2 regions of the Methylobacterium sp. TK26 genome follow, and region 1 is predicted to be linked to the other one. Evidence: riboswitches for the same ligand, from Rfam matches in the RefSeq annotation. Region 1 holds a riboswitch; the other holds the start of a gene.
What was found. A riboswitch is a leader RNA that binds a small molecule or an ion and turns the genes downstream of it on or off. The one in region 1 is predicted to bind thiamine pyrophosphate.
Positions count from the first base shown of each region.

Region 2: it holds a riboswitch for thiamine pyrophosphate, as region 1 does, so the genes downstream of both, thiO (glycine oxidase ThiO) here and thiC (phosphomethylpyrimidine synthase ThiC) in region 1, are expected to answer to the same signal.

Region 1 covers NZ_CM143965.1:312,107-316,344, reverse strand. Annotated here, with positions in the region: gene ACXJ1Y_RS01540 (transglycosylase domain-containing protein) at 1-273, opposite strand, end outside; gene ACXJ1Y_RS01535 (hypothetical protein) at 526-999, shown strand; gene ACXJ1Y_RS01530 (PilZ domain-containing protein) at 1,037-1,282, shown strand; gene ACXJ1Y_RS01525 (HNH endonuclease family protein) at 1,290-1,661, opposite strand; TPP riboswitch at 1,776-1,880, shown strand; gene thiC (phosphomethylpyrimidine synthase ThiC) at 1,947-3,836, shown strand; gene ACXJ1Y_RS01515 (flagellar protein FlaG) at 4,077-4,238, shown strand, end outside.
Region 2 covers NZ_CM143965.1:2,003,743-2,007,980, reverse strand. Annotated here, with positions in the region: gene rpoD (RNA polymerase sigma factor RpoD) at 1-473, shown strand, start outside; gene ACXJ1Y_RS09685 (adenylate/guanylate cyclase domain-containing protein) at 543-1,802, shown strand; TPP riboswitch at 1,831-1,961, shown strand; gene thiO (glycine oxidase ThiO) at 2,030-3,247, shown strand; gene thiS (sulfur carrier protein ThiS) at 3,244-3,456, shown strand; gene ACXJ1Y_RS09670 (thiazole synthase) at 3,460-4,238, shown strand, end outside.

The sequences.
Region 1 (4,238 bases):
GCCGAGCACCACGCCGCCATAGACGATGCGGCCGAGCCACGAGCGGCGGCGCTTCGCGCTGCGCCCCCTGCCCGACGAGCCCCGGCCCCCGGAGGAGCCACGGGACGGGGAGGACCGCTTCGCCGGTTGCCTGCTCACGCGTTCCTTGCTCCCTGCCTCGCCGCCGCCGGCCCGATCCTCGCGGGAGAGGCGCAGGTCGAGGTCGCCGCGCTGGCCGATCCGCCCTTCCGGGACATCGAAATTCGGCTCGGCTCTGCCACGCTTCTGCGCCATCGACACCCGTCACGAAGCTGCTCGCCCGCGCGCGAGGCCGCGCAACCGGACGTTGACATGACGTCGCGGCGGCCCTGCGGACGCGTTCTGAGACGCTGTAAATGCGGCGGTTTAAGGGGCCGTTAAGATAACCGGCACGCCCCGGTATCCCGGCCCGCGATGCGCTCGCCAGACCAATGTTCCGGCCCGCCGCCCCTGGTTTCGGCGCAGGACCCTCCGTATGGTGCCGCCCGTTTCAGGGAGAGCACTATCGTGCGGGTAGCCATTCTCGTTGCGGCGGCCGGGCTCGGCCTCGGAAGCCTTCCGGCATGGTCCCAGGTCCGCCTCGATACGGTCAACACCATCGCCTGTGCGGAGGAAGGCGGCGTCTGCCGGATGCCTTACCCGACGAACGTCTATTTCGGGGTGCCGGGCAAGACCAACGGCCGTCCCTTCCCGCAGGGCGGCACGGTGGCGTGCAACGTCCAGAGCTTCGGCGATCCGGCGCCCAACCAGCGCAAGGCCTGCTGGTATGCCCCGCGCCTCACCGGCAACGAGGGCGGCGGCTACCGGGATCGCCCCCGCCGGGACGACCGGGACGCGTATCGCTCGCGGGACGACGACCGCTTTCGCGACGAGTACCGCCCGCGCCGCGACGTCGACCGCGACGAGTATCGCCCGCGCCGCGACGATTATGACGATACGCGGGAGCGCCGCCGCTACCGCAGCGAGCCGGACGATGAATGAGCCGGCGTCGGCGGTTCGGGGCGGAGAGGCAGACGGCATGTCCGAGGACCGGCGCGGCGCCTATCGCCGCAACGCCTTCACCTTCGGGTTCGTGGAAACCGGCGAGGGGGAGATCGGCTGTCTCGTCTGGGACGTCACCGAGACCGGCGCCCTGATCGAGATCGAGCAAGCCGTGGATTTGCCGGAGCGGTTGCGCGTGCGCCTCGCCCCGGAGGCCGCATCGCGCGAGGCGAGCGTCGCGTGGCAGCGCGGCAAGCGGGCGGGCATCGCCTTCTCCGGGTGAAGCCCCTTCAATCCTTGCGCTTTCCCGCCCGCCGGTCCCGCGTCATGCGCGTCGGGGCGTAGAAATCGTCGGGCTTGGTCCGCACCCAGGCCACGAACCGGGCGAGTTCTGGATCGGCCCGCAGGGCCTCGACATCGGCGAGGCGCCGGGCGATCTCGGCCTCGCTGTAGCGGGCATGGATCGCCGAATGGCAGACCTGATGCAGACGCACCGTGCCACGGTGGGTGCCGCCCTTCAGCTTGGGCGTGAGATGATGCAGGCTCGATTTCGCACCGCGTGGGATCGGCCTCTCGCAAAGCGGGCAGATGACCGGCGCCGCCGCCTGGGGGCCGTGGGTCGTCGGATCATCATCGCGCCACAGGCGCTCGCGTCTTCCCAAGCCTCGTCTCCCGGCGAGTTCGGTGGATCGGGACGGCAGATCGGAGAGTAAAGCCGAGTGTTAGGGCGTTTCGCCTGCCGGCATTGACAACATCCGGCAAACCACGGAGTTTCGAACCGTTCCGAGGGGAGCCCAGACCGGGCTGAGATTGGGCGTAGCGCCCTGACCCTTGAACCTGATCCGGTTCGTACCGGCGGAGGGACGGGAACCTGCGGCCTCGGGATGCCGCACCTTACCCCTATCGTCGTCACGCAATTGGACCGCTCCAGCGCCAGGAGAGGCCAAATGAACGCACCCGTGCTGCCCAAGGATGTGAAGGGAAGCCCCGAGACCGTGACTACGGGACCGGTCTCCGGCTCGCGCAAGGTCTACGCGACCGTCGGCGGCCGGGAGGACATCCGCGTCCCGTTCCGTGAGATCGTGCTGACCGACCCGAAGGAAGAGCCGGTGCGGGTCTACGACCCGTCGGGGCCCTACACCGAGACCGACGCCCGCATCGACCTGTCGGCGGGCCTGCCGCAGATCCGCGCCCCGTGGATCGCCGCGCGCGGTTACGCCACGGCCGAGCCCCGCGCCGTCAAGCCGGAGGACAACGGCTTCGCCTCGGCCGACAAGCTCGTCGCCCCCTGCCCCGCCGAACGGGTGCTCCGCAAGGCCGCCCCCGGCCAGATGGTGACGCAGTACGAGTTCGCCCGCGCCGGGATCGTCACCGAGGAGATGATCTACGTCGCCCACCGCGAGAACCTCTGCCGCGAGCAGATGCTGGAGCGGGCCGAGGCGGCCCTGGCGGATGGCGAGAATTTCGGCGCGGCGGTGCCGGCCTTCATCACCCCCGAATTCGTGCGCGACGAGATCGCCCGCGGCCGGGCGATCATCCCCGCCAACATCAACCACACCGAAGTCGAGCCGATGGCGATCGGCCGCAACTTCCTCGTGAAGATCAATGCCAACATCGGCAACTCGGCGGTCACCTCGTCGGCCGCCGAAGAGGTCGAGAAGCTGGTCTGGTCGATCCGCTGGGGCGCGGACACGGTCATGGACCTCTCGACCGGCCGCAACATCCACAACATCCGCTCGTGGATCATCCGCAACTCGCCCGTGCCGATCGGGACGGTGCCGATCTATCAGGCGCTGGAGAAGGTGGGCGGTGATCCGCTTAAGCTCGATTGGGAGGTCTTCAAGGACACGCTCATCGAGCAGGCCGAGCAGGGCGTCGATTACTTCACCATCCATGCGGGCGTGCGCCTCGCCCACGTGCCGCTAACGGCGCGGCGCGTCACCGGCATCGTCTCGCGCGGCGGCTCGATCATGGCGCGCTGGTGCCTCGCCGGGCATCGCGAATCGTTCCTCTACGAGCGGTTCGACGAGATCTGCGACATCATGCGGGCCTACGACGTGTCGTTCTCGCTGGGTGACGGCCTGCGGCCCGGCTCCATCGCCGACGCGAACGACGCCGCGCAGTTCGCTGAGCTGGAGACGCTGGGCGAACTCACCAAGATCGCCTGGGACAAGGGCTGTCAGGTGATGATCGAGGGCCCCGGCCATGTGCCGATGCACAAGATCAAGGTGAACATGGAGAAGCAGCTTCGCGAGTGCGGCGAGGCGCCCTTCTACACCCTCGGCCCGCTGACCACGGACATCGCGCCGGGCTACGACCACATCACCTCCGGCATCGGCGCGGCGATGATCGGCTGGTTCGGCACGGCGATGCTCTGCTACGTCACGCCGAAGGAGCATCTTGGCCTGCCGGACCGCGACGACGTGAAGGTCGGCGTGATCACCTACAAGATCGCCGCCCACGCCGCCGACCTCGCCAAGGGCCACCCGGCCGCGCAACTGCGCGACGACGCCCTGAGCCGCGCCCGGTTCGACTTCCGCTGGGAGGACCAGTTCAACCTCAGCCTCGACCCGGATACGGCGCGCACCTACCACGACGAGACCCTGCCGAAGGACGCCCACAAGGTCGCCCATTTCTGCTCGATGTGCGGCCCGAAGTTCTGCTCGATGAAGATCACGCAGGATCTGCGCGCCGAGGTGCTGGCGATGGAAGAGGCCGGCCAGGTGATCGGCCAGGCCCCCGCCATGTCGCAGGCCGAGGCCGAAGCCGGGATGCGCGAGAAGTCGCGCGAATTCCTCGCCGAGGGCGGCAAGCTCTACGTCGACGCGGCGGAGTGACAGCTTCCGGCGCGCCCGTCACCCGGCGGGCGCGCCGGATCGCCGAGGACGCTGACAGGTTTGTCAGCATTCGCGCACTGCAATCGCGTGAGATGGCGTGAAATTGAGGTGCTGCCTTTACCGGATATTGAGCCCGTCTTACAAAGGCGTTGTCGAAGACTGCGAAGGCATGCCCATATTAAGCGCTGCTTAACGGCGCGATGATGCAATCCCTCCATCACAGGATCGTAGGAGCCTGTCATGGAAATACGTAGCATCCCATCCGTCTCGCAGGGGCCGCAGGGCATCGACGCCCTGGCGGCCACCGCCGCGCCGGCACCTCAGACGGCCGAGAACACCGAAACGCCGACGAAGAGCCTCGAGCCGGCGGTGAAGGTCGATATCGGCAGCGACTCGCACGAG
Region 2 (4,238 bases), 1.7 Mb from region 1:
TCGAGACGATCAACAAGATCGTCCGCACCTCGCGCCAGATGCTCCACGAGATCGGCCGCGAGCCGACCCCGGAGGAGCTGGCCGAAAAGCTGGCGATGCCCCTCGAGAAGGTCCGCAAGGTCCTGAAGATCGCCAAGGAGCCGATCTCCCTCGAAACGCCCATCGGCGACGAGGAAGACAGCCATCTCGGCGACTTCATCGAGGACAAGAACGTCGTCCTGCCGATCGACGCGGCGATCCAGTCGAACCTGCGTGAGACCACGACGCGCGTGCTCGCGTCGCTGACCCCGCGCGAGGAACGCGTGCTGCGCATGCGCTTCGGCATCGGCATGAACACCGACCACACCCTCGAAGAGGTCGGCCAGCAATTCTCCGTGACCCGCGAGCGCATTCGCCAGATCGAAGCGAAGGCGCTGCGCAAGCTCAAGCATCCGAGCCGCAGCCGGAAGCTCAGGAGCTTCCTCGACAACTGAGTCGGCGGCCCGTGCCGCCGGCTCACGGCAAAGCCTTGCTTTGCCGTGACGGAATCCCACCTTGGCGCCATGCTCGAACGACGTCCGCCCCTGCCCGGAACACCGACGGCCGATGCGGACGGCTCCGAGACCAGCGACGTCCCGTTCGGCGCGCTGGAGCCCTCGGTCGGCATCCGCGACTGGCTGCTCGGTGAGGGGGCCCGCATCGACAAGGCCGAGCACATGCTCGAAGGCCTCGCCGAGCGGCTGATCGACATCGGCGTTCCGGTGGACCGGGCCTCCACCGCCATCGACACGCTGCACTCGGAATATGCCGGCGTCGGCCGGGTCTGGACGCGCAACGGCGGCGTCACGGTGCGGCTCTTCCCGCACGGCAGCCGCTCGCAGGAAGCCTATCTCCGCAGCCCCTTCGCCGAGGTCCACCAGACCGGCCGGTGGCTGATCCTCGACCTCTCCGAGACGCCGGACGACGCCTACGCCATCGTTCCGGACCTGAAGGCGGAAGGGTTCACGCACTACGTCGTCGCGCCGCTGTTCTTCACGAACGGCACGCAGAACGGCATCACCTTCGCCACCAAGTGCCCAACGGGGTTCGAGCGCGAGCACATCGCGATCCTGCGCTTCATCATGCCCGCGCTCGCGGCGGTGATGGAGATGCGGGTGCTGAACAAGCAGCTCGACCACGTGCTGCGGGTCTATGTCGGCGACGAGCCGCACCGGGCGATCCTGTCGGGCGACATCCGGCGCGGTCAGGTCACGCGCATCCGCTCCGCGATCCTGTTCGCCGACATGCGCGACTACACGCGCATCTCCGCCGACATGACGCCGGAGGAGGCGGTGGCCCTCCTCAACGTGTTCTTCGATTGCCTCGTCCCGCCCATCGAGGGCGAGGGCGGGGAGGTGCTGAAGTACCTCGGCGACGGACTGCTGGCGATCTTTCGCGAGAGCGGAGACGACCTCGGCGGCGCGGCCAAGGGCGCCTTGACGGCGGCGCAGCACATCCTGGCGGCCATCGACGAAGCGAACGCCCTGCATCAGTTCCCGGTGCCGATCCAGGCGGGCATCGCCCTGCACCACGGGGAGGCGGCCTACGGCAATGTCGGCTCCGGCTCGCGCCTCGACTTCACAGTGATCGGCCGCGACGTGAACCTCGCGAGCCGGCTCGCCAAGCTCAACCGGGGCCTCGGCGAGGAGCTTCTGATGTCGAAGCCGTTCGTGGACTTCCTGTGGGGCGATCCGGTGCCGGTGGGCGTCCACACGCTCCATGGCTTCGAGGAGCCGATGGCGGTGTTCAAGCCGAAGTTCCTGCGGCCGCGCAAACGGGATTGACCCCGGCGGCGCGAGGGCCCACATCTGCCTCTGTTCCAGGGAGATCCCCGGCAAGGGGCTGAGAAACCGATGGCATGCCCTTAACCGGGCCTGCGGCGCGGAAATCCTTCGAACCTGATCCGGTTCACACCGGCGTAGGGATTGGACCGCGGCCGTCGTCCTGACAGGCCATCGCTTTTCACGAAGCATCCGGCCCCATCCCTCCGCCCGATAAGCGGAGTGTCGCCATGGGGCTTCCGAGGCCCGTTTCACCCATCGGACAGCGCCTGGATCCGGGGCTCGACGCCCGGACGACGGGTCTGCCCGCGCGCGCGGATGTCGCCGTCATCGGCGGCGGGCTGATCGGCCTCGCCAGCGCGTGGCGCCTTGCGTCCCGGGGGCTCTCCGTCACGGTGATCGAGCGGGGAAGCGTCGGCTCCGGCGCGAGCCTCGCCGCCACGGGCATGCTGGCGCCGGCCGCCGAGCATGAGCCCGGCTCCGACCCGCTCCTGCCCCTCGCCATGGACTCGCTCGCCCGCTGGCCCGGCTTCCGCGACGAACTCGAGGCCGCCTCCGGCCTCTCCATCGACTACCGGCCGGACGGCACGCTGGTGCTCGCCGTCGGCCGCGACGAGGTGGAGCGCCTGCGCTTCCGCTACGATCTGCAGCGCCGCTCCGGCCTCGACGCGACGTGGCTGAACGGCACCGAGATCCGCCGGCTTGAGCCCGTGCTGCGCCCCTCGGTGACGGCGGGCGTGCAATGCCCCCTCGACCATCAGGTCGATCCGCGCCTCGTCATGGCGGCACTGGTGCGCGCCTGCGAGGCGGCGGGCGTGACGATCATCGAGCGCATGGCCGTCACCGGCCTCGACTGGTCGGGCGGCCGCGTAACCGGCGTGCTGACCGAAGCCGGGCGCCTTTCCGCCGAGATGATCGTGCTCGCGGCCGGCGCCTGGAGCGGGGAGGGCGGGCTCCTGCCCGACAGCCTCGCCCTGCCGGTGCGCCCCCTGAAGGGGCAGGCCCTGGCCCTGCGGACCACGCGCCAGACCGGCACGCTGTCGCGCATGGTCTGGACCGAGCAGGTCCACATGGCCCCGAAGAGCGACGGGCACCTCATCGTCGGCGCGACGGTGGAGGATTGCGGGTTTCGCGAGGGCGTGACGGCGGGCGGGCTCTACGCCCTGCTCGAAGGCGCGCGGCGGGTGCTGCCGGGCATCGAGGAGATGGCGGTCGAGGCCGTGTGGAGCGGCTATCGCCCGACCTCCGACGACGACGCGCCGATCATCGATGCCATCGCACCGGGGCTGGTCGTCGCCACCGGCCACCATCGCAACGGCTATCTGCTGGCGCCCGTCACCGCCGATGCGGTGGCCGACCTCGTGGCCACGGGCGACATGCCGGCCGTGGCCCGTGCCTTCACCCTGGCGCGCTTCGCGCGACCGGAGCCGAGGAGGGCCGCACGGTGAAGCTCTTCGTCAACGGCGAGCCCCGCGAGAGCGAAGCCGCCACCGTCGAGGCCCTGTTCACCGCCGAGGCGGAAGAAGCCGGGATCGAGGGGCCGCAGGGCATCGCCATCGCCCTCAACGGCCGCGTCCTGCGCCGGAAGGACTGGGCGGACACCACCATCACGCCGGGCGACCGCATCGAGATCGTCCGCGCCATGCAGGGAGGCTAGAGCATGGACAGCATCGTCACGCCGCTGCGCCCCGAAGAGGACGACGCCCTGGTCATCGCCGGGGTGCGCCTGGGCTCGCGCCTGTTCCTCGGCACCGCCGGCTACCCGACCCAGGCGATCATGCGCGACGCGGTCGAGGCGTCCGACGCCGAGGTCGTCACCGCCTCGATCCGCCGGGTCTCCCTGCGCGGACACGGCTCGGACACGGTGAGCCTGCTCAAGGGCCGCCGCTTCCTGCCCAACACCGCCGGCTGCGAGACCGCCCGCGACGCCATCATGACGGCAGAACTCGCCCGCGAAGCGCTCGACACCACCTGGATCAAGGTCGAGGTGATCGGCGACCGCGAGACCCTGTACCCCGACGTCGCCGAACTGATCGAGGCCTGCCGCCACCTCGTGGACGAGGGCTTCACCGTCCTGCCCTATTGCAACGACGATCCCATTGTCTGCCGCCGGCTGGAAGACATCGGCTGCGCCGCCGTGATGCCGATGGGCTCGCTGATCGGCTCCGGCATGGGCGTCGCCAACCCGGCCAACATCGAGTTGATCTGCCGCCGGGCGGGCGTGCCGGTGATCGTCGATGCGGGGATCGGCACGGCGTCCGATGCCGTGATCGCCATGGAACTCGGTGCCGCCGCCTGCCTCGTGAACACCGCCGTCGCCAAGGCCGACGATCCCGTGCGGATGGCCCGCGCCATGGCCCGCGCCGTCGACGCGGGGCGCGACGCCTACCTCGCCGGGCGCATCCCGCGCCGGGGCCGGGCCGATCCGTCGAGCCCGCA